DNA from 3 places in the Pseudoalteromonas sp. S8-8 genome. Region 2 is predicted to be linked to each of the others. Evidence: predicted binding sites of a transcription regulator. Region 2 holds the regulator's gene; each other region holds the start of a gene.
What was found. The regulator ArgR, encoded in region 2, controls arginine synthesis, uptake and breakdown. The targets are predictions, from matches to a motif close to ANTGAATANNTATTCANT.
Positions count from the first base shown of each region.

Region 1: a site for ArgR is predicted at 1,893-1,910, ahead of L659_RS0104080 (OadG family protein). Genes of this name have one in related genera too.
Region 3: a site for ArgR is predicted at 4,748-4,765, ahead of L659_RS0103180 (aspartate aminotransferase family protein). Genes of this name have one in related genera too.

Region 1 covers NZ_AUTR01000017.1:335-7,057, forward strand. The annotation lists gene L659_RS0104065 (IS4 family transposase) at 1-965, shown strand, start outside; gene L659_RS0104070 (hypothetical protein) at 1,013-1,204, opposite strand; gene L659_RS1000000123340 (DUF1328 domain-containing protein) at 1,263-1,436, opposite strand; gene L659_RS0104080 (OadG family protein) at 1,956-2,198, shown strand; gene oadA (sodium-extruding oxaloacetate decarboxylase subunit alpha) at 2,210-3,991, shown strand; gene L659_RS0104090 (sodium ion-translocating decarboxylase subunit beta) at 4,005-5,135, shown strand; gene L659_RS0104100 (aldo/keto reductase) at 5,278-6,249, shown strand; gene L659_RS1000000123765 (hypothetical protein) at 6,263-6,439, shown strand; gene L659_RS0104110 (peptidoglycan DD-metalloendopeptidase family protein) at 6,514-6,723, opposite strand, start outside.
Region 2 covers NZ_AUTR01000035.1:171,847-178,569, reverse strand. The annotation lists gene rpmA (50S ribosomal protein L27) at 1-143, opposite strand, end outside; gene rplU (50S ribosomal protein L21) at 160-471, opposite strand; gene ispB (octaprenyl diphosphate synthase) at 894-1,865, shown strand; gene mdh (malate dehydrogenase) at 1,962-2,894, opposite strand; gene argR (transcriptional regulator ArgR) at 3,120-3,587, shown strand; gene L659_RS0111585 (Dyp-type peroxidase) at 3,595-4,494, opposite strand; gene L659_RS0111580 (ABC transporter ATP-binding protein) at 4,543-5,592, opposite strand; gene L659_RS0111575 (ABC transporter permease) at 5,593-6,723, opposite strand, start outside.
Region 3 covers NZ_AUTR01000011.1:119,995-126,717, forward strand. The annotation lists gene L659_RS0103155 (UDP-glucose--hexose-1-phosphate uridylyltransferase) at 1-581, opposite strand, end outside; gene galE (UDP-glucose 4-epimerase GalE) at 583-1,596, opposite strand; gene L659_RS0103165 (YdcH family protein) at 2,042-2,284, opposite strand; gene L659_RS0103170 (anthranilate synthase component II) at 2,836-3,417, shown strand; gene L659_RS0103175 (HDOD domain-containing protein) at 3,461-4,621, shown strand; gene L659_RS0103180 (aspartate aminotransferase family protein) at 5,001-6,206, shown strand; gene astA (arginine N-succinyltransferase) at 6,292-6,723, shown strand, end outside.

The sequences.
Region 1 (6,723 bases), on a different contig from region 2:
ATGATACGTGGTATGGACTCCGGTTATTTTCTGTTGATGGAACGCAATTTCGTGCACCTGATACACCTGCTCTTGCTGAGCACTTTCACTATATTAAGCACAGTAAAAACCGTCATACAGAATATCCTATTGTACGCCTATGCGCCTTAAGCTCCTTGCGTAGCCGGTTGATACACCACGTTGCCTTCGGGCCCAGTTATCAAGGTGAGGTGAACTACGCAAAGCAGTTATTTGGTCATGTAAGTGATAACAGTCTAACTATTTTTGACCGATGTTATCTCAGCGCTGAGCTACTGATTAATTGGCGTAAGCAACACCCACAGTCGCACTGGATGGTCCCGATTAAAAGCAACACGCAATACACCGTCATTGAATCTTACTCTGAGCATGACTTCAAAGTAGAGATGAGTGTATCTGCGCATGCCAGAAAACAAGACCCTTCGCTTCCTGAGTGCTGGCAGGCCAGACTGGTTCTTTATCCTGAGCCAATGGGGCCTGGAAAAATAAAAGGTCTGCTGTGCTCTTTGGATGATAAACAGGCTTTTGGTGCACAGGCCATTCTTGATGTCTATTTCGAGCGCTGGGAAATTGAAAATAGCTATGGAGAAATAAAACACCAGATGCTTGAGGATAGTATTCTTTTGCGTAGTCAGACTGTGGATGGAGTCAATCAAGAGCTATGGGGTATATTGCTAGCCTACAATTTAATTCGAGTAGAGATAAGTCGAATAGCCAAAGAGGCTAAAGTCTCCCCGCTGAGAATTAGTTTTGTCATGGCTTTGCGGGATATACAGGATGAAATACTCTGGTGTGCCATCGCTTCGCCAGGTTCAATTCCAAAGAAATTAAGGGCAATGCGAGAACGAGTGAAACGTTATATTCTTCCAGAAAAAAGAAAACGGCCCAAAAGTAGGACCGTTCGAATTTCAAAAACTCGGTACACCATTAAGTCAAAGCATGCTTAACTGAATGGTGTTAGCCCTAAGGCCGTTTTTTAGCGATACAAGAAGAATTAACAGTTAGTTTCTTCAGCGTTTACGCCTTCTTTAACATTTTCACATGCATCTTCTACTTTGTTTTGCACGTCAGTTACTGCTTCGTCAATACGTTCGCCTGCGTCTTCTGCATGATTGTCTTCACAACCCATGATGAAGAAACTTGCGAATAGACCGATTAGTGCTGCTTTTACAGTTGTTGAATTCATAATGTAATTCCTTGTAAGTATTAATTAAATTTTAGTGTTTGTTAGTTGAATGCTTTATCTACCTGGGTGATTTACCACGTAGTGCACCTGAAACTAATGAGATCACTAAAAGTACTAAAAATATAAAAAATATAATTTTTGCTATACCAGCTGCGGCACCTGCGATGCCACCAAAACCTAACACTGCAGCGATTAAAGCAATAACTAAAAATGTAATTGTCCAGCGTAACATTGTTTTCTCCTTGGTTATCAAATTTGCTCACAATAACTAATGCCAGTTATATGCCAAATTTTATTTTTGTTTTATATCAGACAGTTATGTTTTTTAACTGTGTTTTTAGTTATTAGTTAGTTAGTAATTTTTACGCTTTGTTATGTAAGTTATTCACACTGTTACAAGTTACTGGTAAATATTCACTAAAAATAATGTTTTTGGTAAGACCAATTAACAATTGATGTGTGTTTTTGTACTTATTATAAAATTTGGCGGTTATTTTTATTAAGTTGAATAGTTAATTAACAACTTCCATATAACTATTAGCTATAGTCGTTATTTTCTGTATGTATTGTAGGGCGCATGATTGCTGGGTTATGGCATGTAAATTTGTTGAGTGTTATGTTGTTTATAGTTTAATTGGTTTTACCAATTTACAAGATGTAGACAAAGCGACTAGTTTTGTTATTATCCAGTGAATAAATATTTAATTAAATCGATTTTTTATTTTCGATATGGGTTTCAAGGGGGAGAAAAATGGATATAGGTGCTCTACTCACAACGGCTGGTAGCTTAATGCTAACTGGTATGGTTGGGGTGTTTGTATTTCTGTCGATATTAATTGGTGCAGTAACGCTTATGTCTAATTTGGTGACGCGCTATAGCGAACCAGAGGCATCACCAGCTAAATCACCGTCTTTTAAATCTCAAGGTGTGCCTAATGAGCACATCGCTGCTATTAGTGCTGCCATTGCTCAGTACAAATCAAATAATAAATAAGGGGCACACACATGGCTAAATTAAAATTAACAGAATTGGTATTACGCGATGCGCACCAATCATTGCTCGCAACACGTATGCGCCTAGACGATATGCTACCTATTGCTAGCAAGCTAGATGATGCAGGTTATTGGTCTATTGAATCGTGGGGCGGTGCTACATTTGATTCGTGTATTCGTTATTTAGGCGAAGATCCTTGGGGGCGTATTCGTGCGCTTAAAAAAGCGATGCCTAATACTAAACAGCAAATGCTATTACGCGGTCAAAACCTATTAGGCTACCGCCATTACGCTGATGACGTAGTTGAAAAGTTTGTAGAACGCGCACATAAAAATGGCGTTGACGTATTTCGTATTTTCGATGCAATGAACGATGTACGTAACCTAGAAACAGCGATTAAAGCGGCTATAAAAGTAGGCGCACATGCTCAAGGTACTATTTCGTACACAGTAAGTCCTGTTCATACGCTTGATATGTGGCTGACTCTTGCTAAGCAATTAGAAGATTTAGGCTGTCACTCAATTTGTATTAAAGACATGGCGGGTTTATTAAAGCCGTACGATGCTGAAAAACTAATTAAAGCACTTAAAGAAACCGTATCGGTTCCTATTGCTATGCAGTGCCACGCTACAACAGGTTTAAGTACTGCGACTTATCAAAAAGCGATTGATGCAGGCATTGATATGCTTGATACCGCTATTTCATCAATGAGTATGACTTACGGACACACAGCAACTGAAACTATTGTATCGATAGTTGAAGGAACTGAGCGCGATACCGACCTTGATTTAAACCACCTAGAAGAAATTGCTGCTTACTTTAGAGATGTACGTAAAAAATATGCGGCATTTGAAGGTAGCTTAAAAGGGGTTGATGGTCGTATTTTACTAGCTCAAGTACCAGGTGGCATGCTTACAAACATGGAAAACCAACTTAAAGAGCAAGGCGCGGCAGATAAGCTTAATGAAGTTTTGCTTGAGATCCCACGCGTACGTGAAGATCTTGGTTTTTTACCTTTAGTAACACCCACGTCGCAAATTGTAGGTACTCAAGCAGTACTTAACGTGCTAACCGGTGAGCGTTATAAAACAATCACTAAAGAAACTGCTGGCGTATTAAAAGGTGAATATGGCTTAACACCAGCACCAATGAATAAAGAGCTACAAGAGCGTGTGCTTGATGGAGCAGAGGTTATTACTTGTCGCCCTGCAGATAACATTGCACCAGAGCTTGCAACGCTTGAAGCTGAATTATTAAAAGAAGCGCAAGAGCAAGGTTTAACACTTGCTGATGAGCAAATTGATGACGTACTAACTTATGCATTATTTCCACAAGTTGGTTTGAAATTTATTAAAAATCGTAATAACCCTGATGCATTTGAGCCTATTCCTACCGTTGAAGATAAGAGCAATAAGGCAGCACCAAAATCGGGATCAAATAATAGTAGCGTTAAAGCTGAGCAATACAGCGTAAAAGTAGATGGTAAAGTTTACGACGTAGTAGTGGCGCAAGGTGGTGAGCTAAAAGAAGTAACATTAAAAGACTCTGAGCACATTCCTCAGTCTGCTTCAGTTGCATCAGGTGAAACACTTAATGCCCCTTTAGCCGGTAATATTTTTAAGATTAAGGTAAAAGCTGGGCAAGTTGTTAACGAAGGTGATGTAGTGATTATTATGGAAGCCATGAAAATGGAAACCGAAATACGCGCAATGCATACCGGAACAATTGCTGAAGTGTTGGTTGGTGAAGGCGATGCTGTAACTACCGGCGACGCTATGATTGCATTAGCTTAGGAGTAAATAGAGGATGGAAGGTATTTTAAACCTCTGGAATGCTACTGGCATTGCTAACTTTACAATCCCATCATTAATTATGATTGCGGTAGGGTGTTTATTACTGTTTTTAGCGATAGCTAAAGGCTTTGAACCACTATTATTATTACCAATTGGTTTTGGTGCAATTTTAACAAATGTACCAGTGGCAGGTTTGTCAGACCCAGGTGGGCTTTTGTATTACGTTTATTACGTGGGTATTGATACGGGGATTTTTCCGTTGTTGATATTTATGGGAGTAGGGGCGCTGACCGACTTTAGCGCGCTTATTGCAAACCCACGTATGTTGTTATTAGGTGCGGCTGCACAGTTTGGCATTTTTGCTACATTGTTTGGCGCTATATTACTTAACTATGTGCCAGGTTTTGAGTTTACTCTACAGGACGCATCGGCTATTGCCATTATTGGTGGTGCAGATGGACCGACTGCAATATTTTTAGCGTCAAAACTGGCACCTGATTTACTAGGCGCAATAGCGGTAGCAGCATACTCATATATGGCATTAGTACCAATTATTCAACCGCCAATTATGCGTGCGTTAACAACCCCAGAAGAACGTAAAATTAAGATGCCAGAGCTTCGCAAAGTATCTAAAAAGGAAAAGATTATTTTCCCTCTTATGGTGCTTAGTTTAACGGCTATGTTTTTACCGGCTGCTATACCGCTTGTAGGTATGTTTTGTTTAGGTAACTTAATGCGAGAGTCGGGTGTTGTTGATAGATTAAGTAACAGTGCTCAAAACGAAATCATCAATGTTACAACTATATTTTTAGGTTTAGCTGTAGGCTCAAAGCTTGCTGCAGATAAGTTTTTAACTGTTGAGACGATTGGTATTTTAGTGCTTGGCGCACTGGCTTTTGCAATTGGTACGGCATCTGGCGTATTTATGGCAAAAGGACTTAACCGCATATCTAAAACACCTATAAACCCATTAATTGGGGCAGCAGGTGTATCGGCTGTGCCAATGGCGGCACGAGTAGTTAATAAAGTTGGCCTTGAAAGTAACCCACATAACTTTTTACTTATGCATGCTATGGGACCCAACGTAGCGGGTGTACTTGGTAGTGCAGTTGCTGCGGGCATATTGCTAGCACTCGTTGGCTAAAAATGTAATTTAAAATAGATTAACCATTAAGCGCAGTTTACTGCGCTTTTTTTTGTTCTTAATTTGTTCACCGCTAAATGGTTTCTTGTTCAGCGCTTTTTGTTTACAGTAACAGCTCTTCAAAATTTTAAGGATAGTTATCATGCTTCACACACCTTTAGCAAAGCACTTACCTCATGTTAGTAAACTTGTATTCGGATGCATGGGTCTGGGCGGCGGTTGGAATAAAGACGCAATCACTGATGCACATGTTAAGCAAACTCATGAATGCATAGATAGCGCTATTGAAGGTGGCATTAACTTTTTTGACCATGCTGATATTTATACTTTTGGTAAAGCGGAGCAGGTTTTTGGTAAAGCATTAAGCGAGCGACCAGAGCTTAGAGAGCACATGTATATTCAATCTAAGTGTGGGATTCGTTTTGAAGATGACTTAGGGCCAAAGCGCTATGATTTTTCATCAAAGTGGATTGAGCAATCAGTTGAAGCATCCTTGAAGCGATTAAATACAGACTATTTAGACGTACTTATGCTACATCGTCCTGATCCACTCATGGAAGTTAACGAAATTGCTCGTATATTTAGTTGCTTAAAAGAAAGCGGTAAAGTGCGCAATTTTGCCGTATCGAATATGCAGCAACATCAAATGAATTTTTTACAGCATGCACTTGATATGCCGATTGTGGCTAATCAAATTGAGGCTAGTTTACAAAAACATCAGTTTGTTGATGAAGGTGTATATGCCGGTAACAGTGACGGTAAAGATCTTAATTTTACGCCCGGTAGTATTGAGTACTGTCGCCATTTTGAAATTCAAATTCAAAGCTGGGGCAGTTTATGCCAAGGATTATACAGCGGCAGTGATTTATCAAACGCATCGCAGGCTGATATAAACACGAGTCTTTTAGTTAATAAGCTGGCTGCACTTTATGATACGTCTGCTGAGGCTATTGTTATTGCATGGTTACTGCGCCATCCCGCATCTATTCAGCCGATTATTGGAACAACTAATGCCAAGCGTATTAAAGCCTCTTGTGATGCTGTAAACGTACAACTAACTCGTGAGCATTGGTATGCACTTTATGTAAGCGCTAAAGGCCATGAGCTACCATAAGTAGGGCACTAATATGAATATATTCGTTATTTTAATTGGTTTGTTTGTCGCGCTAGCGATACTTATTCCATTGCTTGAAAAATATCAAAGTAAAATAGGGCTCAACGGTGCAACCAAATACAGCAAATATATTTGGCCATTAGTGATGGTGTCTTTAGTGATTCAGCTCATTTATGTATTAATGTATTAATGGTTTTTAGCGTATACAAAAAAGCCTTTGCAGGTTAAACCTGCAAAGGCTTTTTTAATGTTTATTAATAAACTTTATTTAAGTGCTAACTGTAGCTCGCGATTGCGCTCAAGTTGGGCAATAAAGTTATCTGCAATCGGTTTAAACTTAGCAAGTTCTGAGCGAGGTAGTGGCTCTGACTTAGGAAGTTTTACTGTTTTAGGATTACGATGAACGCCATTTACTAAAAATTCATAGTGTAAATGCGCGCCAGTAACACGACCCGTAGAACCTACAGTACCAAT
Region 2 (6,723 bases):
CCAGGGTGGAAACGAGTTCCACGCTGACGAACAATGATGCTACCCGCTAGAACTGATTCGCCACCAAAACGCTTAACACCTAGGCGTTTGCTTTCTGAATCGCGACCGTTACGAGTACTACCAGCTGCTTTTTTATGTGCCATTTCTAAGTACCTCTAATTAAGCGCTAATGCTAGTGATTTTAACTTCAGTGAACCATTGACGATGGCCCATTTGCTTACGAGAATGCTTACGGCGTCTAAATTTAACAACCTTAATCTTCTCACCGCGACCATGTGAAACAACCTCAGCTGTTATCTTGCCACCGTTTACGAACGGTACACCGATCTCGATTTTCTCACCATCAGCAACTAAAAGTACTGAATCAAATTCTACTGCCGCACCAGTTTCAACGTCTAATTTTTCAAGACGAATCGTTTGACCTTCAGTCACACGATGCTGTTTACCACCACTTTGGAAAACCGCGTACATAATTAACTCCGTCTGTGCACCCTCAAATCGGCGCAACTAAAATATTCTTCGATAGGGCGCGAAGTTTACGCTAACGCGAAATAACTAGCAAGCCTATTTTGTAATTAAAATGAATAAAAAGTAGCTGCTTTGAGAGCAATTCAATATTTACCCCATTTTATATTAATTAGCCCTTTTGCCAAGCGCTTTTTAACTCTTAGTCGAAATAAATTAATGTACTCAAATATGACCCTCACAGCTTAATATCTAAGCACACCATAAACTGTATATTGATTATCAATTAATCAGTTATCTTGGCTAATTCAGTCTAAATTAAGTACTTTAATAGTGTTTTTTCAATCAATCGTCACAAAATATCGAGCTAGTGCATTTTTTGTTGTACAATCTGCGCCGTTCACACATAAAAATTGGCTCGGAGATCAATGGATATAAAAGCTATCCAGGCGTTAATCGAAAGCGATATGAATGACGTCAATCAACTTATACATGCGCAAATGCGCTCAGATGTGGCGTTAGTTAATCAGCTTGGTTTATATATAGTTAGCAGTGGCGGCAAACGCGTTCGTCCAATGCTGGCAATTTTAGCAGCCAAAGCGCTCGGTTATCAGGGTAAAGATCACATAACACTTGCAACAATTGTTGAGTTTATTCATACAGCAACGCTATTGCATGATGATGTTGTAGATGAATCAAACTTACGACGTGGCACGCCTACAGCAAATGCTGAATTTGGTAATGCTGCTAGCGTATTGGTTGGTGACTTTATTTACACTCGTTCATTTCAGCTTATGGTTGGTCTTGGAAAAATGCAGATTATGCAAATACTTGCCGATGCAACAAACATTATTGCTGAAGGTGAAGTATTGCAGTTAATGAACTGCAACGACCCAGATACGACCGAAGCCAGTTATATGCAGGTTATTTACTCTAAAACAGCTAAGTTGTTTGAAGCAGCGACAGGCCTTGCTGCCATTATTACTGAGCAAGACCAAACTACTCTCGATGCACTAAACCTATATGGTATGCATTTAGGTACTGCGTTTCAGCTAGTAGACGATGTACTCGATTACAATGCAGATGCTGAGCAGTTGGGTAAAAACATTGGTGATGATTTAGCTGAAGGCAAACCAACGCTTCCACTTATTTATGCTATGCAACATGGTAGCAAGCAGCAAACGCAGCTTATTCGTGATGCAATAGAGCACAGTAATGGTATGGAGCATTTAGAAGAAATTCTATCGGCACTAAAGCAAACTAATGCGCTTGAATTTACAATGCAAAAAGCAGAGCTTGAAGCTGACAAAGCTATTGCGTGTTTAGACTTTTTAGCTGAGTCTGACTATAAGCAAGCACTCATAAGCCTTGCTCGTATTGCGGTTGACCGCGACCACTAGTTTTAACTAGTTTTAACTAGTTACACAGTGTGAAATTAATTCTGAGCAATAAAAAAGCCTGCAAATGCAGGCTTTTTTGTTATTCTACTTTGGCTATTACGCCATGAAATCAACACCTTCTTTGATGTCTTTTTTCAGTGTTTCAAGCATGTCATTTTTTGCTTTTGTTTCAAATGCGCTTAGTTCGCCGTAAGAAAGAATTTCTTCTACGCCGTTTTTACCTAAACGTACTGGATGTGCAAAGTACTCTGCATCGCCACTTTCAACAGCAACGTAAGCGTAATCTACAACTTCTTCACCCTGTAGGCCTTTAACTAAAGACATACAAAAACGAGCTGCAGCAGCACCCATAGATAGCGTAGCTGAACCACCGCCTGCTTTAGCATTTACAACTTCAGTACCCGCATTTTGGATACGTGGAGTAAGTGCAGCAACTTCTTCATCAGTGAAAGAAACACCTTCAACTTGAGAAAGTAGAGGAAGAATAGTTGTGCCTGAGTGACCACCAATTACTGGTACTTTCACAGTTGCTACGTCTACGCCTTTAAGTTCAGCAACAAATGCTTCTGAACGAATAACGTCAAGCGTAGTAATACCGAATACGCGTTTAGCGTCGTAAGTACCTGCTTTTTTGAATACTTCAGCAACGATTGGAACTGTGCCATTTACTGGGTTAGTAATAATACCTACTAACGCTTTAGGACAGCTAGCAACAATGCCTTCTGCTAAAGTTTTGATGATACCAGCATTTACATTAAATAAATCAGCACGATCCATACCTGGTTTACGTGGCATACCCGCTGGGATAAGAACGATGTCAGAGCCTTCAAGCGCTTTGTTTAATTCGTCTGCGCCAAAGCCTGCTACTTTAACATCTGTTGGGATGTGAGAAAGGTCAACCGCAACACCTGGTACTACTGGTGCAACATCATAAAGTGATAATTCAGAGCCAGCTGGTAAGCCTGTTTTTAATAATAAAGACAACGCTTGGCCGATACCGCCTGCAGCACCTAATACAGCAACTTTCATTGGAATTCTCCGTAATTTGAGGTAGGAAACATTTGTGGCTCTTAAGATAATGAAATTAGCGACTAAAAACAAATTTATCCTGTCTATTTCAAGTATATTTTCGACCATAGTCGTAAACTTTTGTGATTTAACGCATCAAACTGACAAGTTAACTAAACAACTGCTGCATAATTATTCATTTTTGTGTAGAATTTGCGGCATAAATAACAAAAACGAATAAAGACTATGCAACCACAAGATAAACAAGAAGCACTGGTAAAAGCATTTAAATCACTATTAAAAGAAGAAAATTTTGGCTCTCAAGGCGAAATAGTTGATGCATTAAAAGATCAAGGCTTTGACAATATAAGCCAAAGTAAAGTATCGCGCATGTTAAGTAAATTTGGTGCTGTACGCACACGTAACGCCAAACAAGAAATGGTTTACTGCTTACCTGCTGAAATGGGTGTACCTACGGCTAAAAGCCCATTACGCCAATTAGTAATCGACATTATGCACAACGAAATGATGATCATTATTCGTACCAGTCCAGGCGCCGCTCAGCTTATCGCTCGTTTATTAGATTCATTAGGTAAAGCAGATGGCGTACTAGGAACAATTGCAGGCGACGATACTATTTTTATCGCTCCTGCTAAAATATCTGAAATAGATGTAACACTTGAACGTGTTCGCATTTTATTTGATACGGTTTAATAGCAAACTAAATTTGTTTTAAAAACCCGACTGAAGGCGCAAAGAAAGCAGAACCCATATCGGCTTGAGTAAAATCAAGCCAGTGGTCGTAACAATCCCCTTCCCCTAAACGACTATTAAGTACTTTTTCAAATGCGGTGCCCGTACAAGAGCATGTAATTGATAACATTCCCTGCTCATACACATCGCCATAAGGCATGCTCTGATTTAATAATAGCGGTTGTCCGTCTTCGTCTTTTAGCTCACTTCGCGAAGCATGGCTGGTTTCGATCGCGGGGGTAATTAGCGTGTTATCAAGGCGCGTACGCCCCATTATTTGTTCTTGCTCGCTCAATGATAAGTGCTGCCACATAGTTAAATCATGCTTATAGCGCTGTACATGAATATAACTCCCCTGATCTTCAAAATTGCCAGGGTTACTAATTAAAGCCGTAGCGCGCTTTTTTCTTCCATGTGCGGTGTCGCCACCATAAATAAAACCATTAAAATCACGACCATCTAAAAAGCGAAAATTACGAATTTGCTCCACCAGCTCAACATCGGGAGCAAATAGTTTTAAAATTTGCAGCGCAAATAAATGGTTAACGTCTTCACGGTCAGAGCGAATTTGCACAAATAAATCGCACGGTTGTACGCTCATTTGATGATCGCTATGGTTTATATTAGGAAAGCTCTGTAATTCGCTTGGGATGTATTCAGGGAGGATATGCGGCCAATATTGCGCACCAATAGCAACCATACAAGAGAGCATTGATTCTGAAAATTGATCGCTAAATTCTTCTTCAATAGCGCTTACTTGTTTTAACTTTGCGCGAAGTGATTCATCTTGACCATCAAACACATTAAAAAATAAGTGCAAACCGTGTAAGTTTGCTTCAGCACAAATCCCTGATTGCGCTTGCGCCATTGTTATTCCTTAGTTTTACAGATAAAAACACAGCGAATAACAAATTAATTACGATTCGAAAAAATTCACCGTGTGAGGTTTTATTTTTATTATAGCCTGTTCATTATTTTCAAATGACTGGCCATATTGTGCAGCAACTTCAATTTCTTGTTTATCAATAACAAGTGAATAAACATACGCCGAACCAATAAAGCGACGACTTATGATTGTAGCTCGCTTGCTGAGTTTGTCACTTTGGTTATCTGCCACTAATTCTATTTGATGAGGGCGCACATATATAAGCCCTACGCTTACGTTTTGCTTACTCTCAATATAAGATTCGACTAAACCAAATGGTGTTTTGTATTCAGTTGCTGTTAATACTTCTGCGCTCAAGTATATGCCTTGACCCAGAAACTCTGCAACCTCCTTTGAACATGGAGCTGCAAAAAGCTGCTCGGGCGTGCCTTGTTGCTCAATTTTACCGCGATGCATAATGGCAAGTGTATCTGAAAACGCAAACGCCTCTTCTTTTGAATGTGTAACAAACACAGCAGACACTTGAGTTGCCTTAATAATTCGACGTATATCGGCAATTAATTCAAAGCGTACTTGTGTGTCGATATTTGAAAAGGGCTCATCAAGTAGCAATAAACTAGGCTTATAAGCTAATGCACGAGCAATAGCTACACGCTGCTGTTGACCACCCGATAACTGATGCGGGAACCTGTCGGCACAGCCAATTAAATGTACCAGCTTAAGCATTTCATCAACGCGTTGCTGCTTTTGAGCTTTACTCATTTTACTAAGCCCGAATGCGATATTATTTGCTACCGTTAAATGCGGAAACAATGCATAATCTTGAAACATCATGCCGATGTTACGGTGCTCAGGCGAGACAAACGATTGCTCATCACTCACTAATTTACCGTCTATAAAAATAGACCCTTGCTTAGCTTCAATTAAACCTGCAATCGCTTTTAACGTGGTCGTTTTGCCGCACCCACTCGCTCCGAGTAGGCAAACAATTTCATCTTTACCTACTGTTAAATCTAAATTGTGGATAACCTTTGTGCCGTTATAGTGATAGCTCACGCCTTGTAAAATTAAACTACTCATTTAACTACGCTGCTCCATAGAACGATTAATAAAATACAAAGGAATAAACCCAACAATAACAATAAATAATGCCGATATAGAAGCAAGCTCTAACTGCTCGTCACTCACATACTGAAATACATGAGTAGCTAAGCTTTCAAAATTAAACGGCCTGAGCAATAGCGCAGCCGGCAGTTCTTTCATGCACTCAATAAATACCAATAACGCAGCAGTAAGCAATCCTCTTCGCAGTAAAGGTAGGTGCACTAAACGCAGTGTTTGTCCTTGGCTTTTACCCATTGATTGGCTTGCCATATCAAGTGATGGGCTAATACGTAAAAAACTCGACTCAATTGCTCCGTGTGCAATGGCGTAAAACCTAACAATATAAGCAATAATAATAGTAAGAATGCTACCTGTAAGCAGTAAGCCAATATCTAAATTATACGGCTCGAGCGCTGTGTTAATGGTGTTCTCTAATAATGTAAGGGGTAACAAAACCGCAATAGCGAGTACTGTGCCAGGCAACGCATATCCTGTGCTTGCTAAACGCCCAGGAATAAGCGGATACGTTTGCTTTGCCACACGCTGATAAAAAACCACAAAAACACTCAACGTAATCGTTATTAGGCTCACAACCCCTGCCACTTTTAAACTTTGCCAAGCGTAACTAAAAAACTCTACATTCCATGCTTTATCAAAGTAAGTAATGGCGTAATTTATGAGTACTGCAATAGGAGTTACAAACGCGATAAGTAAAATAAAGCTACAAAATGCCGTTGCGAGCCAAGCTGACTTTCCTTTTAATACATAGAGAGATTCACTATTTACACTTGATTGGCGCTCAAATACAGCTTGGTTACGACGACTAAAGCGCTCTGCCATTAATGCTAAAAATAACAGTAATAACATCACACCCGATATTTTAGCTGCCGCTGTAAGTGAGTAATAACCAAACCACGTATCGTACACAGCCGTAGTTAATGTACTTACGGCAAAATAACTCACTGTTGCAAAGTCAGCCATGGTTTCCATACTTATAAGCGCAAGAGCCGCCACAATAGCCCCACGAGAGAGTACTAAGCTTACTTTAAAGAAACTTTGCCAAGGAGATAATCCCATTAACTGGCTAGCTTGTACTAATTTGAATGA
Region 3 (6,723 bases), on a different contig from region 2:
CCATGCTTTTTATAATAGGCAAGCTGCTGGTTATCTTCGGCTTCTATTTCGGTTGATAAATGCGAGTGAGCCCATACTTGGCCGTGAGGATGAGGTTGCGAACAACCCATGATCTCGCCTTTATTTTCAAAAACTTGTACGCATTCGTACTGCTGTGCAAGCTCAGTGTAATTTTGTTTCCAGGTTTTTACTACTTCGTGCAATGCGTTTTGGCTAAGCTCTGGTAGTGTTTTATTATGCTCTGGAGAAAAACAAATTACGCGGCATTCGCCACTGGCTTCGTCGGCAATAAATAAATCGCTGTCTGACTCTAAGCTTTGTAATTGCTCGCTGGCATTAGGTGTTAATGCGCCAAAGTCATTTCTAAATATGTGTGTGTATTTGTAATCTGGATTGCTGTCGCCATTTGCACGGGTATTGCTTGGGCAAAGTGGGCAGCTTTCATCGTGTTTTGGTAATACGTTTTCGTTAACGGCTTCTGTTGCGCCTAACCATGGGCGGTTATTACGATGTGGTGACACTAATACCCAACGACCCGTTAGCGGATTTTTACGTCTGTGAGTACTTTCTAATAAAGCCATGTTAACTCTCCAACCCACTTGGGTAATTAGTTTGCCAGCGCCATGTGTCGTTTGTCATGTCGCTAAGTGTTAGTTCTGCGTGCCAGTTAAGTGTGTTTTGCGCTTTTGTGGCATCGGCGTAGTTACAGGCAATATCACCTGCTCGGCGCGGCGCAATCTTATACGGAATATCTTTATTGGCTGATGCGCTAAATGCGTTGATCATATCAAGCACAGAATAACCTTGCCCTGTGCCTAAGTTGTAAGCATGAAAGGCGGTATCTGTTTTATGCTGCATAAATGCCGCAACATGACCTTTAGCTAAATCTAAAACATGAATATAGTCGCGCACGCCTGTGCCATCTTCGGTGTCGTAGTCGTCACCAAAAATATTGACCACGTCACGTTTACCTACTGCAGTTTGAGCAATAAAAGGCATTAAGTTATTAGGAATACCATTAGGGCTTTCACCTAATAAACCACTTGGGTGTGCACCTACTGGGTTAAAGTAACGAAGCGCAATACCCATAAATTGACTGTTGGCATTACATACGTCTTGCATGGCTTGTTCAACCATGACTTTAGTCCAACCATAAGGATTAGTTGCGCGTATAGGATGCTTTTCGTCAATAGGGAGGTAGTCTGGCTCACCGTATACTGTAGCCGATGAGCTAAATATAATATGGTTAACGCCTGCCTCTTGCATGTTTTGTAGCATGCTTAATGTGCCCGACACATTATTTTGATAATAACGCAGTGGTTGCTCAGTTGATTCGCCAACGGCTTTTAAAGCCGCAAAGTGAAAAACAGCTTCGGCTTTAGTATGTTTTAGGGCGAGTTTAAATTGTTGCTCGTCTTGAATGTCACCCAATATAAACTCAAACCGAGTGCCAGTAATCTTTTCGAGTTGGTCAAGTACCCGCGAACTAGCATTAGACAAGTTATCATAAATAACAGGTGTAATACCTGCTTCATGCAATGCAATACATGTGTGGCTACCTATGTAACCCATGCCGCCAGTGACTAAAACTTTCATGTTTATTCTCGAAAAGTGTATTTATATGATAAATACTACTATTAAGGTGGTTTAAAAACAATAGTTATGATTGTTGGATAATTCAAATAAAAGCATAAAAAACATTCAGATTAAACACTCGCCTGCCTCTAAATAGCATGCTTTTATTTTAACTAACAAAGGCTTAGATTTATCAATTGATTAGATAAACTGTTTCGATTATTGACCTAATTTCAGCGGTAGGGGGGCTGCTAATATAGCGAGAACAAAGTTAGGAGAGAGCAACATAAATAAAACAGTTTTACTTACCGGTGCTACCGATAGCACTGGCTAGAAACGCAAAGATGTTATTAACCCAAGCACTGTATTTATGAAACCTGTGGGTGGCTTTGTAAGGTTTAGAGAAAATAGCCATTGTTGATCTAAAGAGCTCACTTTATCAGTGAGCTCTTTTTATTTAGTTGCATTACTGCTCTTGCTGCAAGCGCTCGTATAGCCAATCTTTTAATTCCGTACGTTCGTGTTTTAGCTGATGCATTTGCTCGTCGCTTATGGGGGCATCTTTGAGCTCTAACACTCTAATTTCTTTATCTAGCTTGTCGTACTTATCTGCTTTTTTTGCAAATTCAGTATCGCTGTCATTTAACTCGGCAATGGTCTTTAAGTACTCTGGAAAGTCATTAGTTAATGAGTGGTCTTCGCCTAACATATTCGCTCCTTAATAGGATATAAATGAGCTCACAAGTAAGTGAGTTGTATAAGTGAATTACTGCCTTTCATATAATACACTGGGGCTTACATAGATATAATTCAACCATTGAGCCGCTAATTTGATGTAGCGCAAACAATCTGTTTATTTTGCTCAGTAAGGTATTTCACCAAAGTATTTAATAGAGCGATCAATAAACGCACGTACTTTAGAGGTCAATAATTTATTGTTGGGGTATACAGCCTAAAAGGTGTGTTAACTACTCGCGAAAAGCTTAAAGCTCGATATTATTGCTCAAGGTGCAAGGAATCTCTGGCTTGAGAGAATAAGTTTAAATATCACCATGATTTAATACGTTAATAAATCTCTTAACCAGAGTTCGGGTTAAGTGAACCAGTACCCACTAAAGACTTTAAAGAACTTTTAGCAAAAACAGTTAATTTTTAACACTTTTTGCTAATTTATGTTGGCTAGTTAATAGTGGTAGAATGCAGCGCTTAGTACCATTTGTGTGAAGTAAGTGGTCAATAATTTATAAGGTTTGTTGTGTAATGCTGTTAATGATCGATAACTACGATTCGTTTACTTACAACTTAGTGCAATATTTTCAGCGTTTAGATCAAGACGTTTTAGTGAAACGTAATGACGAGCTAAGCATTGCACAAATAAAGCAGTTGAACCCGAAACACATCGTTTTATCGCCGGGGCCATGCACCCCTAACGAAGCGGGTATTTCACTAAATGTTGTTGAGCAACTAAAAGGGCAATATCCTATTTTAGGAATTTGCTTGGGGCATCAAACTATCGCACAAGCTTTAGGAGGAGATGTAATACGTGCTAAAAAAGTAATGCACGGTAAAACATCACCCATAGTTCACACTAATAAAGGGGTGTTTAAAGGTTTAGCTAACCCGTTAACAGTGTGTCGTTATCATTCTTTAGTGGTTAAATCACAAACTTTGCCTAAAGAACTTGAAGTAACCGCATGGACTCAGACTGAGCAAGGCGAGTTTGACGAAATTATGGGGTTACTTCATAAAGAACTAGCAATCGAAGGTGTGCAGTTTCACCCCGAAGCTATTCTAACTGATCAAGGCTTAGAACTGCTTGATAACTTTTTAACTCGCTTCTAATGTTATAATACACAGAGCATTTAATACTTTATTAATGGATGTCATGACTGAACTTGTAGCCCAGCAGCGTACTGCCAAAATACTAAACCAACGGGCTCATGACTTATTGCTTGGGCACAGCTTTGCGCATCAGCAAATTGGTTTCATCCATACATTAGATATAGATTACGGCGAACCCATGAAGCAACGTACTTTGCTTCAGGTTGAAGTGGCCGCACAGAATAAACGCCAGCAAAGCAGTACTGCACATCATAAGTACCGCGCTCAAGCGAGTGAGCAACTGCACAAAACAATTGAAACAGCTATATATAAGCAGCTCGAAGATATAGATGGCGTAATTCACAGTACTATAGGTATTGAAGATGGTATTGCCAATATACTCGATATATTAGCGGTAAAGTCAGCGTCGGTAGGGCGTTTAGAGCCATTGGTAAATGATATAAGCTGGTTGGGTAGAGAGTTAGTAACGCTTGTTAATTTACCTTACTATCGTAATCAGCGTAGTAAAAATACGTCTGTAAAAGTAGATAAACCATCGCTTGCCCTTCGTTATATTGGCCTTGATAACTTACAGCTAGTTATTCCTACATTTGCTGCGCGTCATTGGATGCCACATAGCACCGAACCATTTTCATTATTAAAACGCCGGCTACGCGACAGCGCGATGGCAAACGCGATTGCTGCGCAAAAAATTGCACAAATTAATAATGTGAATGACGTACATGCATTTACCCTTGGAATGCTTTTAGATGTAGGGCGAATTGCATTAGTGCGCTTGTACTTAAAAACGTTTGAGAAAGTATGGCAACGCAAAGTGCAGTTAGCCCGAAATGAAAACCAAAAAGATTTACACACCGCATTATTAGAGCTACAGCCCGACCCGCTATTTTTAACCACTCTACTTAGCAATAAGTCGATAGAAGTAAGCGCCAAAGTAATAGACAAAATGGCTTTTAAATATTTACCGTTTAAAGGTGTAATGCAGCAGCTAGTAAATGGGGTAGATAAGGGCGATACATTACTGCCATTAACAGAAGTAATGCTAAAGGCACGTTGCTACTCTCAATATCTTAATTTAAAAGAGCATCAACTTATTGAGCCTGATGAAACTCTAAGCTGGTTTTCGTACTTTAAGTTCACTAAAACGGAACTAAAAACCCTCCAATCGAGTAATTTTACCAATTTAGCTATTCAAATTGACTAAAAATCTGAATTTTTTGTTAATTTTTTTGCGACTAACCATTCATTCTCACTCTATTGTTATATTGCATATTTGCCGATTAAAGCGTGCTTGCCTTGGTGCTCATGCGGTTAGTTGTCTAAAACCAAGTATGAATGGCTATGCAAATAGTTATTCACTATCTATGAAATAATATCTTTAGCCCTTTATTTTCAAGGGATACATGAAAGTTTTTAACGAGACAGATATAAGTAATTCTGAAATAATGTGCGTCTGAAAATTGAACCACAAAGCAATTTTGCGCAATTATCAGGTTACTGATCTTGCCTATAAAGTTGGTTACAAATATTAACCAAACACCTATTTTGATGTTTTGTGTTGCTCACAATTAAGAGGAAATAAAATGACAGTCAATCGCGAATTATTTGATCACGTAATGGTTCCTAACTACGCACCTTCAAGCGTAATTCCTGTTCGAGGCGAAGGTTCTCGCGTATGGGATCAAGAAGGTCGAGAGTTTATCGACTTTGCTGGTGGTATTGCAGTTAACTGTCTTGGCCATTGCCACCCTGCATTAGTAGGCGCATTAAAAGAGCAAGGCGAAAAAATCTGGCATCTATCAAATGTAATGACCAATGAGCCGGCACTTCGCCTAGCTAAAAAAATGGTTGATGCTACATTTGCTGAAAAAGTTTATTTTGCCAACTCAGGCGCAGAAGCAAACGAAGCAGCGCTTAAGTTAGCGCGTCGTTTTGCACTTGATAAGTTTGGCGCAGAAAAATCACAAATCATCGCGTTCAACAAAGGTTTCCACGGTCGTACATTCTTTACCGTAACTGTTGGCGGCCAAGCTGCATATTCAGATGGTTTTGGTCCTAAGCCTGGCGACATTGTACATTGTGATTACAATGACCTAGCTGCTTTTGAAGCGCTAATCAGCGACAAAACATGTGCCGTAATGATGGAACCTCTTCAAGGTGAAGGCGGTATTGTTTCACCCACTGACGAGTTTGCTCAAGGCGTTCGCGATTTATGTACTAAGCATAACGCACTGCTTATTTTTGATGAAGTACAAACAGGTGTTGGTCGTACTGGCGATTTATACGCATACCAAGGCTTAAACATAGTACCTGATATTTTAACTTCAGCTAAAGCACTTGGCGGCGGTTTCCCTATTGGCGCTATGATCACAACAACTGAAATTGCACAGCATCTTAAAGTAGGTACTCATGGTTCTACTTATGGCGGCAACCCGCTTGCGTGTGCTGTTGCAGAAGCTGCATTTGATACAGTAAATACGCCAGAAGTACTTGCTGGCGTAAAAGCTAAAGCAGCATTATTTAATGAACTACTTACTGCGGTTAACGAAAAATATAACGTATTTAGCGAAATCCGTGGCCAAGGTTTATTAATTGGTGCAGTAGTGAACGAGCAATATAAAGGTCGTGCAAAAGAGTTTTTAGTGGCAGGTACTGAGCAAGGCCTTATGTCATTAGTTGCTGGTGCAGACGTAATACGTTTCACTCCATCTTTAGTAATTCCTGATGCGGACATTTGCGAAGGTATGGCACGCTTTGAAAAAGCAGTAGTAAGCGTAGTAAACGTATAAGCGACTTAAGCCAACCAATAAAGGGCAAGCACTGCTTGCCCTGCAATTCCTATTTACCGTTATTTATAAGGGAGCAAGCGGACTCATGATGATCCTTCGCCCAATCCAGCAAAATGATTATTCAGCATTACTGAAAATTGCCCACGAATCAGGGCATGGTTTTACGTCTTTGCCATTAAACGAAGAACTATTGCAAAAAAAGATCGACCATTCAGTAAGCTCTTTTGCTAAACAAACGTCACAACCTGGTGACGAAGGCTACCTGTTTGTTCTTGAAGATAGCGAAACCGGTGAAGTTGTAGGGACATCTGCAATTGAAGCTGCGGTAGGGCTTGATGATGCATTTTATCATTATCACTTAAGTAAAGTGATTCACTCTTCGCGCACATTAGGCGTATACAAAGCGGTTGATATTCTAACGCTATGTAACGACTACACAGGTGCTACAGAGCTTTGCACATTGTTTTTAAAAGATGGTTATCGTAAAAATTGTAACGGTAAGCTACTTTCAAAAGCG